DNA from 3 places in the Streptomyces tubbatahanensis genome. Region 2 is predicted to be linked to each of the others. Evidence: predicted binding sites of a transcription regulator. Region 2 holds the regulator's gene; each other region holds the start of a gene.
What was found. The regulator HrcA, encoded in region 2, represses chaperone genes, less so after heat shock. The targets are predictions, from matches to a motif close to TTNGCACTCNGNNNNNCNGAGTGCNAA.

Region 1 (5,259 bases), 990 kb from region 2:
GTTCATCACGATCACCTCGTCCACCAGGGATGTTCCGGTGGCCGGGTGGGGGGTGGCCAGCTCGCGGCGGATGATCGAGACGATGTCGCCGACGGTGGCTTCCTCGTTGAGCGCGGGCAGCACCACGCTGACCGTGGTGCCGGCGCGTCGCTTGGCCGCCAGGAGCGCCTCAAGCGGCCGGTCGGCGGCGCGCCAGGAGCGGCGCCGCAGCCATTGGCCCACTTCATCGAGCACGAGCGCGCCTTCCTGTGGTCCGACTGGGGGGCTACGGACGGTCAGCGGTGATCCATCTCGCGGTTCGGACGTCCCTCTCAAGCGTGACCGCCGTCGGTTACAGTCTTGAACAACGCAGGTGACCTCCGCATCTCGGGGGCCCGCGAACAAACGCCCGAGCGGCCCGACCGCGCGGCGCCATAGTGCAGCTCATCCAGAGGGGCAGAGGGAACGGCCCGTTGAAGCCCCGGCAACCATCCCGCGATCCGCGCGTACGCGGACAGCTGTGGCGAGACCGCCTCGTGGGGACGGTGCCAATTCCGGCCCGTGGCGAGATACGACACGGGGAAGATGAGGAGAAAGGGCCTCGCCTCACATGGCTGTGCAAACCGTTGCAGCGAACAGCACCACCGCCTCCGACGCCTCGGCGCCCTACGACCTGGGCGCGGCCGTCGCCCTCTCCTGCCGCGAGTGCGGCACCCGCACCCCGCTGGGCCCCAGCTTCGTGTGCCTGGAGTGTTTCGGCCCGCTGGAGGTCGCCTACGAGCTGCCGACCGGTGACCCGGAGGGGCTGCGCAGGCGCATCGAGTCAGGGCCCGCCTCGATGTGGCGCTACGCACCGCTGCTGCCGGTGCCCGCCGACGTCGCCGCCAAGCCGAACCTCAACCCCGGCTTCACGCAGCTGGTGCGGGCCGACCGGCTCGCCGCCGAGCTGGGCGTGACCGGCGGGCTCTACGTCAAGGACGACTCGGGCAACCCCACCCACTCCTTCAAGGACCGCCCGGTCGCCATCGCCCTGGAGGCCGCCCGCGCCTTCGGCTTCACCACGCTGTCCTGCTCCTCGACCGGCAACCTGGCCGGCGCCGTGGGGGCGGCCGCCTCCCGTGCGGGGCTGCGCAGCTGCGTGTTCATCCCCGACGGGCTCGAACAGTCCAAGGTCGTGATGGCCGCGGTCTACGGCGGCGACCTGGTGGCGATCGACGGCACGTACGACGACGTGAACCGCTTCTGCTCCGAGCTGATCGGCGACCCGCTCGGCGAGGGCTGGGGCTTCACCAACGTCAACCTGCGGCCCTTCTACGCCGAGGGCTCCAAGTCGCTGGCGTACGAGATCTGCGAGCAGCTCGGCTGGCGGCTGCCCGACCAGATCGTCATCCCCGTCGCCTCGGGATGCCAGCTCGTGAAGATCGACAAGGGGCTGCGCGAGCTGATCAGCCTCGGGCTCGTCGAGGACAAGCCGTTCCGGATCTTCGCCGCGCAGGCCGAGGGCTGCTCGCCGGTCTCCCGCGCCTACAAGGACGGGACGAACGCCGTGCGCCCCGTCAAGCAGCCCGACACCGTCGCCAAGTCCCTCGCCATCGGCGACCCCGCCGACGGTCCGTACGTCATCGACATCTGCAAGCGGACCGGCGGAGCCGTCGACGACGTCGATGACGAGCAGATCGTGGACGCCATGAAACTGCTCGCACGGACGGAGGGCGTGTTCGCGGAGACGGCGGGCGGCGTCACGCTGGGCGTGACGCGCAAGCTGATCGAGTCGGGCGCGATCGACCCCACCCTGACGACGGTGGTCCTCAACACCGGCGACGGCCTCAAGACGCTGGACGCCGTGGCGCCCTCTTCCCGGCCCACCGCCGTCATCCGGCCCAACCTCGACGCGTTCCGCGCCGCCGGCCTGGCCTGACCAGCCGCTTCACGCGCCGGCCCGCGGCAACCCCCTCACACGTAAGGAAGATGCGAAACATGAGCGTGAACGTCCGGATCCCGACCATCCTGCGCACCTACACCGGCGGCCAGGCGGAGGTCACCGCCGAGGGCGGCACCCTCGCCGAGGTGCTGTCGGACCTGGAGCAGAACCACACGGGGATCAGCGCCCGCGTCCTCGACGACACGGGCAAGCTGCGCCGTTTCGTGAACGTCTACGTCAACGACGACGACGTCAGGTTCGAACAGGGCCTCCAGACGCCCACGCCGGACGGCGCGGGCGTCTCCATCATCCCGGCGGTGGCCGGCGGCTGATCGTCCGGCGGTCGATCGTCCGGTGGCCGGACGTTCGGCTTCTGGGATCCGACCGACCACGGAATCGCCCCCTCCGGATCAAATGCGGAGGGGGCGATTCCGCGTTTCGGAAGGCGGTAGAGTGGCGGCAGTTTCCCGAGGTGCCGCACCGCCGCTTGCCGGACGCATATGAGCGCGTGAACGGCGGTGCGACAAGTTGGCGCCGAAAACGCTGTGGCAATTGTCGGGTTGACCCCGTATGCCTGGCCCGACTTGCCCCGGTGGCACCGCAGTTGAGGCGGTTTTTCCGATCAACCGTGCCCAGAATTCTCGTCCGATTGACCTGTTGCACAGGGCGTCCGTGCAGATACATTCAGCGGCGGTCGACGCGTTCCGGCGCACGCCCCCGCTCGCTCGTGGGGGTGAGGTCTGACCCGGGTTCGCGAAGTGCGGGCTCGTGCAAGGGCCAGTAATAGGGGAGTTAGGAATGGCTCAGGGCACCGTCAAGTGGTTCAACGCGGAGAAGGGGTACGGCTTCATCGCGGTCGACGGTGGTGCGGACGTGTTCGTCCACTACAGCGCGATCCAGATGGACGGGTACCGCACTCTCGACGAAGGACAGCGGGTCGAGTTCGAGATCTCGCAGGGTCAGAAGGGGCCGCAGGCGGACATGGTCCGCGTGACCGGCTGAGTGTCGCCGGACTGCGCGGAGGCGCAGACCTCGAACAGTAAGGGGCCGCACCCTGCGGGGTGCGGCCCCTTACTGATGCCCGAATCCACTCGGGACGCGGCGCACGGAGACTCCTCGGAGCCGCTTGCCCCCACCCTCCCCCAGCCTCCGGCCGGGAGGTGCCCCCACCGACCCCCACCCCTCATGGAGACTCCTTCGGAGCCGCTTGCACTCAGCATGCCCGAGTGCTAATCATTGGGTTAGCACTCTACGAGTGAGAGTGACAGACAAGGACCGGGTCGGTGAGGTCCGCGGGCTGGGCGGGGAAGGGACCGCCGGGCCGCAGGCCGTCCGTCGCGGGCGCCACGCGGTCCGGAGCAATCCAACCCTCCCCTTGCGTCGGGCATGGGGGAATCCAGGGAGGACCAACCCACATGGCCAAGATCATCGCCTTTGACGAGGAGGCGCGGCGCGGTCTTGAGCGTGGCATGAACCAGCTTGCCGACGCCGTCAAGGTCACGCTCGGCCCGAAGGGCCGCAACGTCGTTCTGGAGAAGAAGTGGGGCGCCCCCACCATCACCAACGACGGCGTCTCCATCGCCAAGGAGATCGAGCTCGAGGACTCCTACGAGAAGATCGGCGCCGAGCTGGTCAAGGAGGTCGCCAAGAAGACGGACGACGTGGCCGGTGACGGCACGACGACCGCGACCGTCCTGGCTCAGGCGCTGGTCCGCGAGGGGCTGCGCAACGTCGCCGCGGGTGCCAACCCGATGGCGCTCAAGCGCGGCATCGAGAAGGCCACCGAGGCCGTCTCCGCCGCCCTGCTGGAGCAGGCCAAGGACGTGGAGACCAAGGAGCAGATCGCCTCCACCGCCTCCATCTCCGCCGCTGACACCCAGATCGGCGAGCTGATCGCCGAGGCCATGGACAAGGTCGGCAAGGAAGGCGTCATCACCGTCGAGGAGTCGCAGACCTTCGGGCTCGAGCTGGAGCTCACCGAGGGCATGCGCTTCGACAAGGGCTACATCTCCGCCTACTTCGCCACCGACATGGAGCGCATGGAGGCGGAGCTCGAGGACCCCTACATCCTCATCGTCAACTCCAAGATCAGCAACGTGAAGGACCTCCTTCCGCTGCTGGAGAAGGTCATGCAGTCGGGCAAGCCGCTGCTGATCATCGCGGAGGACGTCGAGGGCGAGGCCCTGTCCACGCTGGTCGTGAACAAGATCCGCGGCACCTTCAAGTCCGTCGCCGTCAAGGCCCCGGGCTTCGGCGACCGCCGCAAGGCCATGCTCGGTGACATCGCCATCCTCACCGGTGGCCAGGTCATCTCCGAGGAGGTCGGCCTCAAGCTGGAGAACGCCTCCCTGGACCTGCTGGGCCGCGCCCGCAAGGTCCAGATCACCAAGGACGAGACCACCATCGTCGACGGTGCGGGCGACAGCGAGCAGGTCGGGGGCCGGGTCAACCAGATCCGCGCCGAGATCGAGAACAGCGACTCGGACTACGACCGCGAGAAGCTCCAGGAGCGCCTGGCGAAGCTGGCCGGCGGCGTGGCCGTCATCAAGGCCGGTGCCGCCACCGAGGTCGAGCTCAAGGAGCGCAAGCACCGCATCGAGGACGCCGTTCGCAACGCGAAGGCGGCCGTCGAGGAGGGCATCGTCGCCGGCGGTGGCGTGGCCCTGCTGCAGGCCTCCTCGGTCTTCGAGAAGCTGGAGCTGGAGGGCGACGAGGCCACCGGTGCCGCCGCCGTCAAGCTGGCTCTGGAGGCCCCGCTCAAGCAGATCGCGGTCAACGCCGGTCTCGAGGGCGGCGTCATCACCGAGAAGGTGCGCAACCTGACCCCGGGCCACGGCCTGAACGCGGCCACCGGCGAGTACGTCGACATGATCGCCGAGGGCATTCTCGACCCGGCCAAGGTGACGCGCTCCGCGCTGCAGAACGCCGCCTCCATCGCGGCGCTGTTCCTCACCACCGAGGCCGTCATCGCCGACAAGCCGGAGAAGGCCGCCGCCGGCGCCGACGCGGCTGCCGCCGGTGGCATGGGCGGCATGGACTTCTGAGTCCGGCCTCCCACGGGAGCCCCCACGGGGGCGTCCCACCGGATCCGTCCACCCCGAGGGCGGGCACCCGCGCGGGTGCCCGCCCTCGGGCGTGTGCGCGAGCGCGCCTCAGCCGACCTCCACGTCCGCGAAACACAGGTGGCCCTCGATCTCGGAGACCTGGGCGTGCGGTTCGGGGTAGGACCAGGCGACGTCCTGCGCGCTGCCGTCGGCCAGTGACCAGTAGGAGGCGGTGCCCTTGAAGGGGCAGCGGGTGCGGGTCTCGGACGGGATCAGCAGGTCCGTGCGGACGTCCTCGGGCGGCAGGTAGTAGCG
Region 2 (5,259 bases):
ACGCGAGTGCGACGCTGTGGTGTGCGGTGTGCTCTGCCACGGTAGGCAGGCCCCGCGCGGCCCGGCATGAGTACGCGTACTCACCTGGTACGCGTACGCGAGCCGTGAGGGGGACAGGAGGCGGGGCGCGGGGGGCGCGAGGGCCGCCGCTCAGGCGTCCTCCGGGGCGGTCACGAAGTCGATCAGCTCCTCCACGCGGCCCAGCAGCGCGGGCTCCAGGTCCTTGTAGGAGCGCACGCTGCCCAGGATGCGCTGCCAGGCGGCGCCCGTGTTCGGTTCCCAGCCCAGCCCCGCGCACACGCCCAGCTTCCAGTCCGTCCCCCTGGGGACCTTCGGCCACGCGCCGATCCCCACACATGCGGGTTTCACGGCCTCCCAGACGTCGATGTAAGGGTGCCCGACGACCAGCACGTTTCCGCCGCTGCGCGCATCCACCTCCGCCGCGATCCGCGACTCCTTCGACCCCGGCACCAGGTGGTCCACGAGCACCCCGAGCCGTGCGTCGGGTGCGGGTGCGAAGGCCTCGACGACGGCGGGGAGATCGTCGACGCCCTCCAGGTACTCCACGACGACCCCCTCGATGCGCAGGTCGTCCCCCCACACCTTCTCCACCAGCTCCGCGTCGTGCCGTCCCTCGACGTAGAGGCGTCCGGCGCGCGCCACCCGGGCCCGTGCGCCGGGTACGGCGACCGAACCTGAGGCGGTCAGCCGCGGTCCCCTGGCGGCTGCCGCGGCGGGGGCGGCGCGGGGCCGTACGAGCGTGACGGTCCGCCCCTCCAGCAGAAAGCCGCGCGGCGCCATGGGGAAGACCCGGTGCTTGCCGAAGCGGTCCTCCAGGGTGACGGTCGGCCCCTCGGCGGTCTTCTCGCACCGTACGACCGCCCCGCAGAACCCCGTGGTGACCTCTTCGACCACCAGGTCGGGCTCGGCGGCCACCTCGGGCACGGGCTGCTTCCGCTTCCACGGGGGAGTCAGGTCGGGGTTGTCGTAACGGTCATGACGGCTGCGCATGGGCACATTCTGCTATGTGCCCGGCCCGGTCCCGCTACGCGTCGGGCGGCGTCCCGCTATGCGTCGGGCGAAGTCCCGCTACGCGTCGGGCGGTGTCCCGCTACGCATCGGGTCCGGCGAACCGCCGCGCCAGCTCCTCCCGTTGCGCCCGCACGAACGCCGCGTCGACGACGGCCCCGTGCCCGGGTACGTACAGCGCTTCCTCGCCGCCCAGTGCCAGCAGCCGGTCGAGCGCCGCGGGCCAGCGGGCGGGGTGGGCGTCGGCTCCCGCCTGGGGTTCGTCCGACTCCTCCACCAGGTCGCCGCAGAAGACGACGTCGGGGTCTCCGGGCACCAGCACGGCCAGATCGTGTTCGGTGTGCGCCGGACCCACGTTGACCAGGACGACCTCGCGTCCCCCCAGGTCGAGGGTCAGCTGCCCGCTGACGGGGTGGTGCGGGCGCGCCAGGACGTCGGCCGCCTCGGCGGCCTCGTCCTCCGGCAACCCGTGTGCGACGGCGTCGTCCCGCAGTGCCTCCCCGTGCCGGTCGAGGAACGCGGCGGCACCGACCGCCGCGTACACCTGCGCGCCGGAGAAGACGGCGGTGCCGAAGACGTGGTCGAAGTGCGGGTGCGTGAGCGCGGCCCACCGCACCCGGCGGCCCAGCAGCGCGGTCACGTCGGCCCGGATTCCGGCGCCCTCCCGCAGCGAGGAGCCGGTGTCGATCACCAGGGCCCCGTCGTCGCCGCTGACGGCGCCCACCGTCGCGTCCCACTCCGGCAGCCTGCGCCGCACCACCCCGTCCGCGAGCCGCTCCCAGGCCCGGCCGTCGCCACCCATGAGAACGCCGGCGTCTTCCGCGCCCGCGGCCCGCGGTGGGTGCGCCGTGTGCGGCATGTGTGGCGTGTGCGTACGACTGTCCCCTTGCGCCTGCATACGACGACGCTAACGGCAGTGCGCGGCCGGCGCCCCCTCCCGGCGCCCGGGGTACGGTTCGGGGCGGCGGATGAGGCGGCCCTTGCCCCGGCTGTGGTGACCGGCCGTACACTTGCTCAGGGGCTTGGCACTCCGGCCTGCAGAGTGCCAGGCGAAGTGCCAGGGATGACCGCCAGGGAACGAACCAGGACCAGCGGCCGGACGGGAGGTGTGCGCCATGCTCAGCGAGCGCCGGCTGGAAGTGCTCCGCGCCATCGTCCAGGACTACGTCGGCACCGAGGAGCCGGTGGGCTCGAAGGCCCTCACGGAACGGCACAACCTGAAGGTGTCGCCGGCCACGGTGCGCAACGACATGGCGGCCCTGGAGGACGAGGGCTACATCGCACAGCCGCACACCAGCGCGGGGCGCATCCCCACGGACAAGGGGTACCGGCTGTTCGTCGACAAGCTCGCCGGCGTCAAGCCGCTGTCGTCGCCGGAGCGGCGCGCGATCCAGAACTTCCTCGACGGCGCCGTCGACCTCGACGACGTGGTGGGGCGCACGGTGCGGCTGCTGGCGCAGCTCACCCGGCAGGTCGCCGTCGTGCAGTATCCCTCGCTGACGCGTTCGACGGTGCGCCACGTCGAGCTGCTGGGGCTCGCGCCCGCGCGGCTGATGCTGGTGCTGATCACCGACACCGGACGCGTCGAGCAGCGCCTGATCGACTGCCCGGCGCCGATCGGTGAGACGGTGCTGGCCGATCTGCGCGCCCGGCTCAACAGCCGCGTGGTCGGGCAGCGCTTCACCGAGGTGCCCTCCCTGGTGCAGGACCTGCCCGAGGCGTTCGACGCCGACGACCGCGCCACCATCTCCACGGTCCTGGCCACCCTCTTGGAGACCCTGGTCGAGGAGACCGAGGAGCGGCTGATGATCGGCGGCACCGCCAACCTCACCCGCTTCGGGCACGACTTCCCGCTCACGATCCGCCCGGTCCTGGAGGCGCTGGAGGAGCAGGTCGTCCTCCTCAAGCTGCTCGGTGAGGCGAAGGACTCGGGCATGACCGTACGAATCGGGCACGAGAACCAGCACGAGGGACTGAGTTCCACATCGGTCGTCTCCGTCGGCTACGGTTCGGGCGACGAAGCAGTCGCCAAACTCGGCGTGGTCGGACCGACCCGCATGGACTACCCCGGAACGATGGGAGCTGTACGCGCAGTGGCACGGTACGTCGGACAGATCCTGGCGGAGTCATAAGGTGGCGACGGACTACTACGCGGTCCTCGGCGTGCAGCGCGACGCCTCGCAGGACGAGATTAAGAAGGCCTTCCGCAGGCTCGCCCGCGAGCTGCACCCGGACGTCAACCCGGACCCGAAGACCCAGGAGCGGTTCAAGGAGATCAACACCGCCTACGAGGTGCTCTCCGACCCGCAGAAGAAGCAGGTCTACGACCTGGGCGGAGACCCGGCCTCCGGCGCGGCCGGCGGAGCGGGCGGCTTCGGCGGCGGCTTCGGCAACTTCAGCGACATCATGGACGCCTTCTTCGGCACCGCGGCGCAGCGCGGCCCGCGCTCGCGCACCCGCCGCGGCCAGGACGCCATGATCCGCCTCGACATCGATCTGGACGAGTCCGCTTTCGGCACGACCAAGGACATCCAGGTCGACACCGCCGTCGTCTGCAACACCTGCAGCGGCGAGGGCGCGGCCCCCGGCACCTCCGCGCAGACCTGCGACATGTGCCGAGGCCGCGGCGAGGTCTCCCAGGTCACCCGCTCCTTCCTGGGGCAGGTCATGACCTCGCGGCCCTGCCCGCAGTGCCAGGGCTTCGGCACCGTGGTGCCCACGCCCTGTCCCGAGTGCGCGGGTGACGGCCGCATCCGCTCGCGGCGCAGCCTGACGGTGAAGATCCCCGCCGGTGTCGACAACGGCACCCGCATCCAGCTCGCCGGTGAGGGCGAGGTCGGTCCGGGCGGCGGCCCCGCCGGCGACCTGTACGTGGAGATCCACGAGAACGCCCATCCGACCTTCCAGCGGCGCGGTGACGACCTGCACTGCACCGTCACCATCCCCATGACGGCCGCGGCCCTGGGCACCAAGGTGCCGCTGGAGACGCTGGACGGCATGGAGGAGATCGACATCCGTCCCGGCACCCAGTCGGGGCAGTCGGTCCCGCTCCACGAGCGCGGCGTCACCCACCTGCGCGGGGGCGGACGCGGCCAGCTCATCGTCCACGTCGAGGTCACCACGCCCTCGAAGCTGGAGCCGGAGCAGGAGGAGCTGCTCCGCCGCCTCGCCAAGCTGCGCGGTGAGGAGCGGCCCACGGGCCAGTTCCAGCCGGGCCAGCAGGGCCTGTTCTCCCGCCTCAAGGACGCTTTCAACGGGCGGTGACCCGGGCGGCGGCGCCCCTTCCTTCGCGGGCTTCGCGGGAAGGGGTGAGTTCCTCCGCGGGCTTCGCGGGAAGGGGCGAGCGGGGTGCGGCGACGGGCTGTGAGGCCGTCTTGCGGGGCGTGACAGGATGGCGTCATGCCCACCCCGTACCCCTCGTACGCCTCGACGTGTTCGCTGTCCGAGCTGGTTGAGCACCCCGTCATCCAGGCCCCGATGGCCGGCGGGGCCGCGGGCCCCGAGCTGGCCGCGGCCGTGAGCGAGGCGGGGGGTCTGGGCTTCCTCGCCGCCGGCTACAAGACGCCGGAGGCGATGTACGAGCAGATCAAACAGACGCGTCGGCTCACGGGCCGCCCCTTCGGCGTGAACCTGTTTCTGCCGCAGCCGCGCATCGCGGACCCCGCCGCTGTCGACGTCTACCGTGAACAGCTCGCCGGCGAGGCCACCTGGTACGAGACGGAACTGGGGGACACGGAAGGCACGACGGACGACGCCTACGAGGCGAAGCTGGCGGTCCTGCTGGAGGATCCGGTGCCCCTCGTCTCCTTCACCTTCGGCTGCCCCTCGGCCGCCGACCTGGAACGGCTGGCGAAGGCGGGCACCCGCACTCTCGTGACGGCGACCTCCGTCGCGGAGGCACAGGCGGCGCAGGAAGCGGGCGCGGACGCCGTGTGCGTCCAGGGGATCGAGGCGGGCGGCCACCTGGGCTCGCACCGCGATGATCCGCAGCGCGAGCCCGGCAGCGGCGGCGTCGGGCTGCTCTGTCTCGTCGCCCAGGCCAGGGAGGCGGTCAGGCTGCCGCTCGTCGCCTCAGGCGGGCTGATGCGCGGCGGGCAGATCGCCGCGGTGCTGGCGGCCGGCGCCACGGCCGCCCAGTTGGGCACGGCCTTCCTCGTCACCCCGGAGTCCGGCGCCGATCCGCTGCACAAGCAGGCCATGACCAACCCGACGTTCACCAGGACCGAGTTC
Region 3 (5,259 bases), 2.1 Mb from region 2:
TGGCCGCCGTCGGACACCAGGAGGACATGGACGGCAAGAGCCTCTACGCGAAGTTCTCCCGGGCCCTGGAGATCGTCGAGGCGGGCAACGGCGACGAGGTGTACGAGAAGGCCACGGCTGACCTGTCCGAAGGGCCGGCCGCCGACGGGGCCGGGGGCGGTACCTCCTGGCTGCTGCCGACGCTTCTGGCGGCGGGCGCCCTGGCCGTGCTTGCCGCCGCGGTCCTGGCCGTGCGCGCCGTGCGCCGCGGCGGCGCCGCCCGTGGTGCCTTCACCTCCCCGCGCTCCGTCTTCGCCAGCGCGCGCAAGGCCGGCGTGGGCGACCTGCGGCGGCGGGCACAGCGCGAACTGCTCGCCTACAACGGGGAACTTCTCGCCCGCGACCTCGGCGAGGAGGGGGCCGACGGCGCACTGCTGCAACTCGCCCTCGACGCCTACGACGCGGCCGGCGCCGTCCTGGACGCCGCACGCGACATACCCGACCTCGCGGGCGTCCTCGCGCTCGTCCACGAGGGGCGCGGCGCGCTGCGCAGGTCGGCGCCCGAGCGGGGAAGGGGCCGCAAGAGCCGCAAGCCCGGCGGCGGCGCCGCACTGCCGCTGTGCTTCTTCCACCCGCTGCACGGCCCCGCCACGGGCCGCATCCGCTGGCGTCCGCTGGGGCGCAGGGAAGCGCTGCACGTCGCCGCCTGCGGCACCTGCGCGGCGGCCGTGGCCGCCCACCGCACCCCCGAGGTGCTGACCCAGACCCACGAGGGCCGCACCGTCCCCTACTTCGAGGTACCGGCCGAGGAGAGCCTGTGGGCCGGGACGGGATACGGCTCCCTCGGCGAGACCACCCTGACCGCACGGGTGCAGCGCGGCGACTTCTCCCGTACCCGGGGCTGAGGCGTCGCGGTCAGCGCGGCTCGCGCGGCAGCGGATGCCCCAGCAGCATGCTCGGGGCGCCCGCGACGCGGGTGAGGAAGACGGTGCACGACCCCCTCGCCGCCTTCGTGTCGAGCTTCAGCTTCCTGCGCAGCTCCTCGGGCTCGACGGCCGAGCCCCGCTTCTTCACGGTGACCGTGCCGACGCCGCGCTCGCGCAGCAGCGCCCGCAGCTTCTTGACGTGGAACGGCAGCACGTCGGTGATCTCGTAGCCGGTCGCGTACGGGATCGCTCGCGGCGGGGCGTCCGTCGTCACGTAGGCGATCGTCGGGTCGATCAACCGCCCCTCCAGCAGCGCCGCCACATCGGCGACCAGGTGGGCGCGGACGACGGCGCCGTCCGGCTCGTAGAGGTAGCGGCCCACAGGACCCGCGGGGGGATCGGGCAGGCCCCGGCCTGCCAGGGTCTGCCCCGAGGGCAGCAGCGTGGCCAGGGGCGCGGCGGCCGTGCCGCTGCCCGGGGTGAACCACAGGACGGCCTCCTTGACGTCGCCCGAGTGGGAGACCCACTCGGCCTGCGCCTGTGCCGGTACCGCCTCGTGCGGGATGCCGGGCGCCACCTTGAGCGCGGCCAGCGGTGCGGCGAGGGCCGCCTCCACGGCCCAGCTCAGGGGCGGGGAGTAGGCCTCGGGGTCGAAGATCCGGCCGCGGCCGCCACGGCGGGCCGGGTCGGCGAAGAGCGCGTCGTAGCCCGCCGTCGAGACGTCCGCGACGTCGGCGCAGCGCACCTCGACGCGGTCGGCCAGGCCCAGCACGTGCGCGTTGGCCCGGGCGACGGCGCAGGTCAGCGGGTCACGGTCGACGGCCAGCACCTCGATGCCCGCCCGGGCGAGGGCCAGCGCGTCCGCGCCGACGCCGCAGCACAGGTCGGCGGCGCTGCCGGCGCCGAGCGCGGCGAAACGGCGGGCCCGGTGGTCGGCCACCGAGGTGCGCGTGGCCTGTTCCAGACCGTCCGCGGTGAAGTACAGGGCCGCCGCCTCGGTGGCGCCGAACTTGGCCACGGCGCGGGTGCGCAGGCGGTTCTGCGTCAGCGCGGCCGCCACCAGCGCGGGGGCGTACCGCTGCCGCAGCCGCGTGGCGAGGGCCAATTCCTCCGCGGGCGTGACCCCGCGCACCTCCCGCAGCAGCGACTGGCCCGCGGGGGAGAGCAACTCGGCGAACACCTCGACATCCACCCCGCCATTCTCCCGTGCCTGCCGGGAGCGGACGGGAACGGGTGCGTTGTACGGTCGTACCCGTGAAGTGAGGACCCGATGAGCGCCGCCGCCGCGCGGCGCCCGCGCGCGCAGCGCCGTGCGAGCCCCGTCCGGGCTCCGGCGCCGGTTTCGCGCGCCCGCATCGCCCTCCTCCACTTCGACGATCGGAACCCCCATGCACTCCAGGCACCCCATGCCCGAGGAACCGATGAACGGCACCTCGATGTCCGAGGCCCGTATGCCCGACGCCCCGATGAACGACGCCCCGATGAACGACGCCCCGATGTCCGACGCGGCATTCCTCGACCACGTCGCCGACCGGCTGGCCGCGCTGCCCGCCGTGCACGCCGTCACCCTGGGCGGATCCCGCGCACAGGGTGCCCACCACCCGGACAGTGACTGGGACTTCGCCGTCTACTACCGGGGCGCCTTCGACCCCGCCGCCCTGCGCGCCGTCGGCTGGGAAGGCCAGGTGTCCGAGATCGGCGAGTGGGGAGGGGGTGTCTTCAACGGCGGAGCATGGCTGACCATCGACGGGCGCCACGTCGACGTCCACTACCGGGACCTGGACGTGGTCGAGCACCAGAGGGCCGAGGCGCGCGCCGGGCGGTTTCACTGGGAGCCGCTGATGTTCCACCTCGCCGGTATCCCCAGCTACCTGGTGGTCGCCGAACTCGCCACGGGCCGGGTGCTCCGCGGCGACCTGCCGCGTCCCGCCTACCCGGAAGCGCTGCGGGCCGCGGCGCCGCCGGTGTGGCGGGACAAGGCGGCGCTCACCCTCCGGTACGCGCTCGGCGCCTACGTGCCGCGCGGCCAGGCCACCGAGGTCGCGGGCGCGCTCGCCACGGCCGCCGCGCAGACCGCCCACGCGGTGCTCGCCGCCCGTGGCGAGTGGGTCACCAACGAGAAGCGGCTGCTCACGCGGGCGGGCCTGCGGGAGGTGGACACGCTCCTGGCCGGGCTCAGGACCGATGACAAGGCGCTCAAGCGCGCCGTGAACGAGGCGGCAGCCCTCTTTCGGAGCGCTTCTTGAGCGCGACGCGCCCTCGCCCGACAGGCCTCGTTCGGGGGCCCGCACGGCGAGCGCCTAGCACTCCGCTTGACCGAGTGCTAGCGGAGCAATAATCTCAACCCTGGCACTCTCCCCGTGGGAGTGCCAGTAGTACGCGACGGGCAGATCCGGCACCCGCGACGGCGGATCCACCTGGTCGCCACCCCAGACACAAGACCCCATTGAGATCTCCGAAGGGGGAGGTCGGATCGTGACGACCGCCAGCTCCAAGGTTGCCATCAAGCCGCTCGAGGACCGCATCGTGGTCCAGCCGCTCGACGCCGAGGAGACCACGGCCTCTGGCCTGGTCATCCCGGACACCGCCAAGGAGAAGCCGCAGGAGGGCACCGTCCTGGCCGTCGGCCCGGGCCGCTTCGAGGACGGCAACCGGCTCCCGCTCGACGTCAAGGTCGGCGACATCGTGCTGTACAGCAAGTACGGCGGCACCGAGGTGAAGTACAGCGGCGAGGAGTACCTCGTTCTCTCGGCCCGCGACGTGCTCGCGATCGTCGAGAAGTAAGACAGCCGCAGCTGCCGCGGCTCACGCGGCAGCTCGCAGCAAACCGCGCCCTGGTGCCCGCTCCCGAGAGGTAGCAGGGTCCAGGGCGCGGTTCGTGCGAGACGTGTCTCGAAACGTGTGAGAGGACACAACAGCTTCCATGGCGAAGATCCTGAAGTTCGACGAGGACGCCCGTCGCGCCCTTGAGCGCGGTGTCAACAACCTCGCCGACACCGTGAAGGTGACGATCGGCCCCAAGGGCCGCAACGTCGTCATCGACAAGAAGTTCGGCGCCCCGACCATCACCAACGACGGTGTCACCATCGCCCGCGAGGTCGAGGTCGAGGACCCGTACGAGAACCTGGGCGCCCAGCTCCTCAAGGAGGTGGCGACCAAGACCAACGACATCGCGGGTGACGGCACCACCACCGCCACGGTGCTGGCCCAGGCCCTGGTCCGCGAGGGCCTGCGCAACGTCGCCGCCGGCGCCTCCCCGGCCGCCCTCAAGAAGGGCATCGACGCGGCCGTCTCCGCCGTCTCCGACGAGCTGGTGAAGACCGCGCGTCCGATCGACTCCAAGGAGGACATCGCCTCCGTCGCCGCGCTGTCGGCGCAGGACAAGCAGGTCGGCGAGCTGATCGCCGAGGCGATGGACAAGGTCGGCAAGGACGGTGTCATCACCGTCGAGGAGTCCCAGACCTTCGGTCTCGAGCTGGACTTCACCGAGGGCATGGCCTTCGACAAGGGCTACCTCTCGCCCTACTTCGTCACCGACCAGGAGCGTATGGAGGCCGTCCTCGACGACCCGTACATCCTGATCCACCAGGGCAAGATCAGCTCCATCCAGGACATGCTGCCGCTGCTGGAGAAGGTCATGCAGGCCGGCGGCTCCAAGCCGCTGCTGATCATCGCCGAGGACGTGGAGGGCGAGGCCCTGTCCACCCTCGTCGTCAACAAGATCCGCGGCACCTTCAACGCCGTCGCCGTCAAGGCCCCCGGCTTCGGTGACCGCCGCAAGGCCATGCTCGGCGACATGGCGACGCTGACCGGCGCCACCGTCATCGCCGAGGAGGTCGGCCTCAAGCTCGACCAGGCAGGTCTCGACGTGCTCGGCACCGCCCGCCGCGTGACCGTCACCAAGGACGACACCACCCTCGTCGACGGTGCGGGCAAGAGCGAGGACGTGGCCGGCCGCGTCGCCCAGATCAAGGGCGAGATCGAGGCCACCGACTCCGACTGGGACCGCGAGAAGCTCCAGGAGCGCCTCGCCAAGCTGGCCGGCGGCGTCTGCGTCATCCGCGTCGGCGCGGCCACCGAGGTCGAGCTCAAGGAGAAGAAGCACCGCCTGGAGGACGCGATCTCCGCGACCCGCGCGGCCGTCGAGGAGGGCATCGTCTCCGGCGGTGGCTCCGCGCTCGTCCACGCCGTCAAGGTCCTGGAGGGCAACCTCGGCAAGAGCGACGACGAGGCCACCGGTGTCGCCACCGTGCGCCGCGCCGCCGTCGAGCCGCTGCGCTGGATCGCCGAGAACGCGGGCCTCGAGGGCTACGTCATCACCTCCAAGGTCGCCGAGATGGAGGCCGGTCAGGGC

Region 1: the regulator HrcA is predicted to act here: its motif matches at 3,107-3,133, upstream of groL (chaperonin GroEL).
Region 3: the regulator HrcA is predicted to act here: its motif matches at 3,206-3,232, upstream of groES (co-chaperone GroES).

Annotation. Positions count from the first base shown of each region.
Region 1 covers NZ_CP093846.1:3,506,923-3,512,181, reverse strand. Annotated here, with positions in the region: gene MMF93_RS14980 (glucosyl-3-phosphoglycerate synthase) at 1-234, opposite strand, end outside; SAM riboswitch class I at 421-571, shown strand; gene thrC (threonine synthase) at 590-1,897, shown strand; gene MMF93_RS14970 (MoaD/ThiS family protein) at 1,957-2,232, shown strand; gene MMF93_RS14965 (cold-shock protein) at 2,699-2,902, shown strand; gene groL (chaperonin GroEL) at 3,316-4,944, shown strand; gene MMF93_RS14955 (DUF427 domain-containing protein) at 5,053-5,259, opposite strand, start outside.
Region 2 covers NZ_CP093846.1:2,515,321-2,520,579, reverse strand. Annotated here, with positions in the region: gene MMF93_RS10915 (DUF3097 domain-containing protein) at 151-1,011, opposite strand; gene MMF93_RS10910 (MBL fold metallo-hydrolase) at 1,112-1,831, opposite strand; gene hrcA (heat-inducible transcriptional repressor HrcA) at 2,145-3,161, shown strand; gene dnaJ (molecular chaperone DnaJ) at 3,163-4,293, shown strand; gene MMF93_RS10895 (nitronate monooxygenase) at 4,429-5,259, shown strand, end outside.
Region 3 covers NZ_CP093846.1:4,628,897-4,634,155, forward strand. Annotated here, with positions in the region: gene MMF93_RS20015 (hypothetical protein) at 1-884, shown strand, start outside; gene MMF93_RS20020 (THUMP-like domain-containing protein) at 895-2,097, opposite strand; gene MMF93_RS20025 (nucleotidyltransferase domain-containing protein) at 2,402-3,151, shown strand; gene groES (co-chaperone GroES) at 3,381-3,689, shown strand; gene groL (chaperonin GroEL) at 3,829-5,259, shown strand, end outside.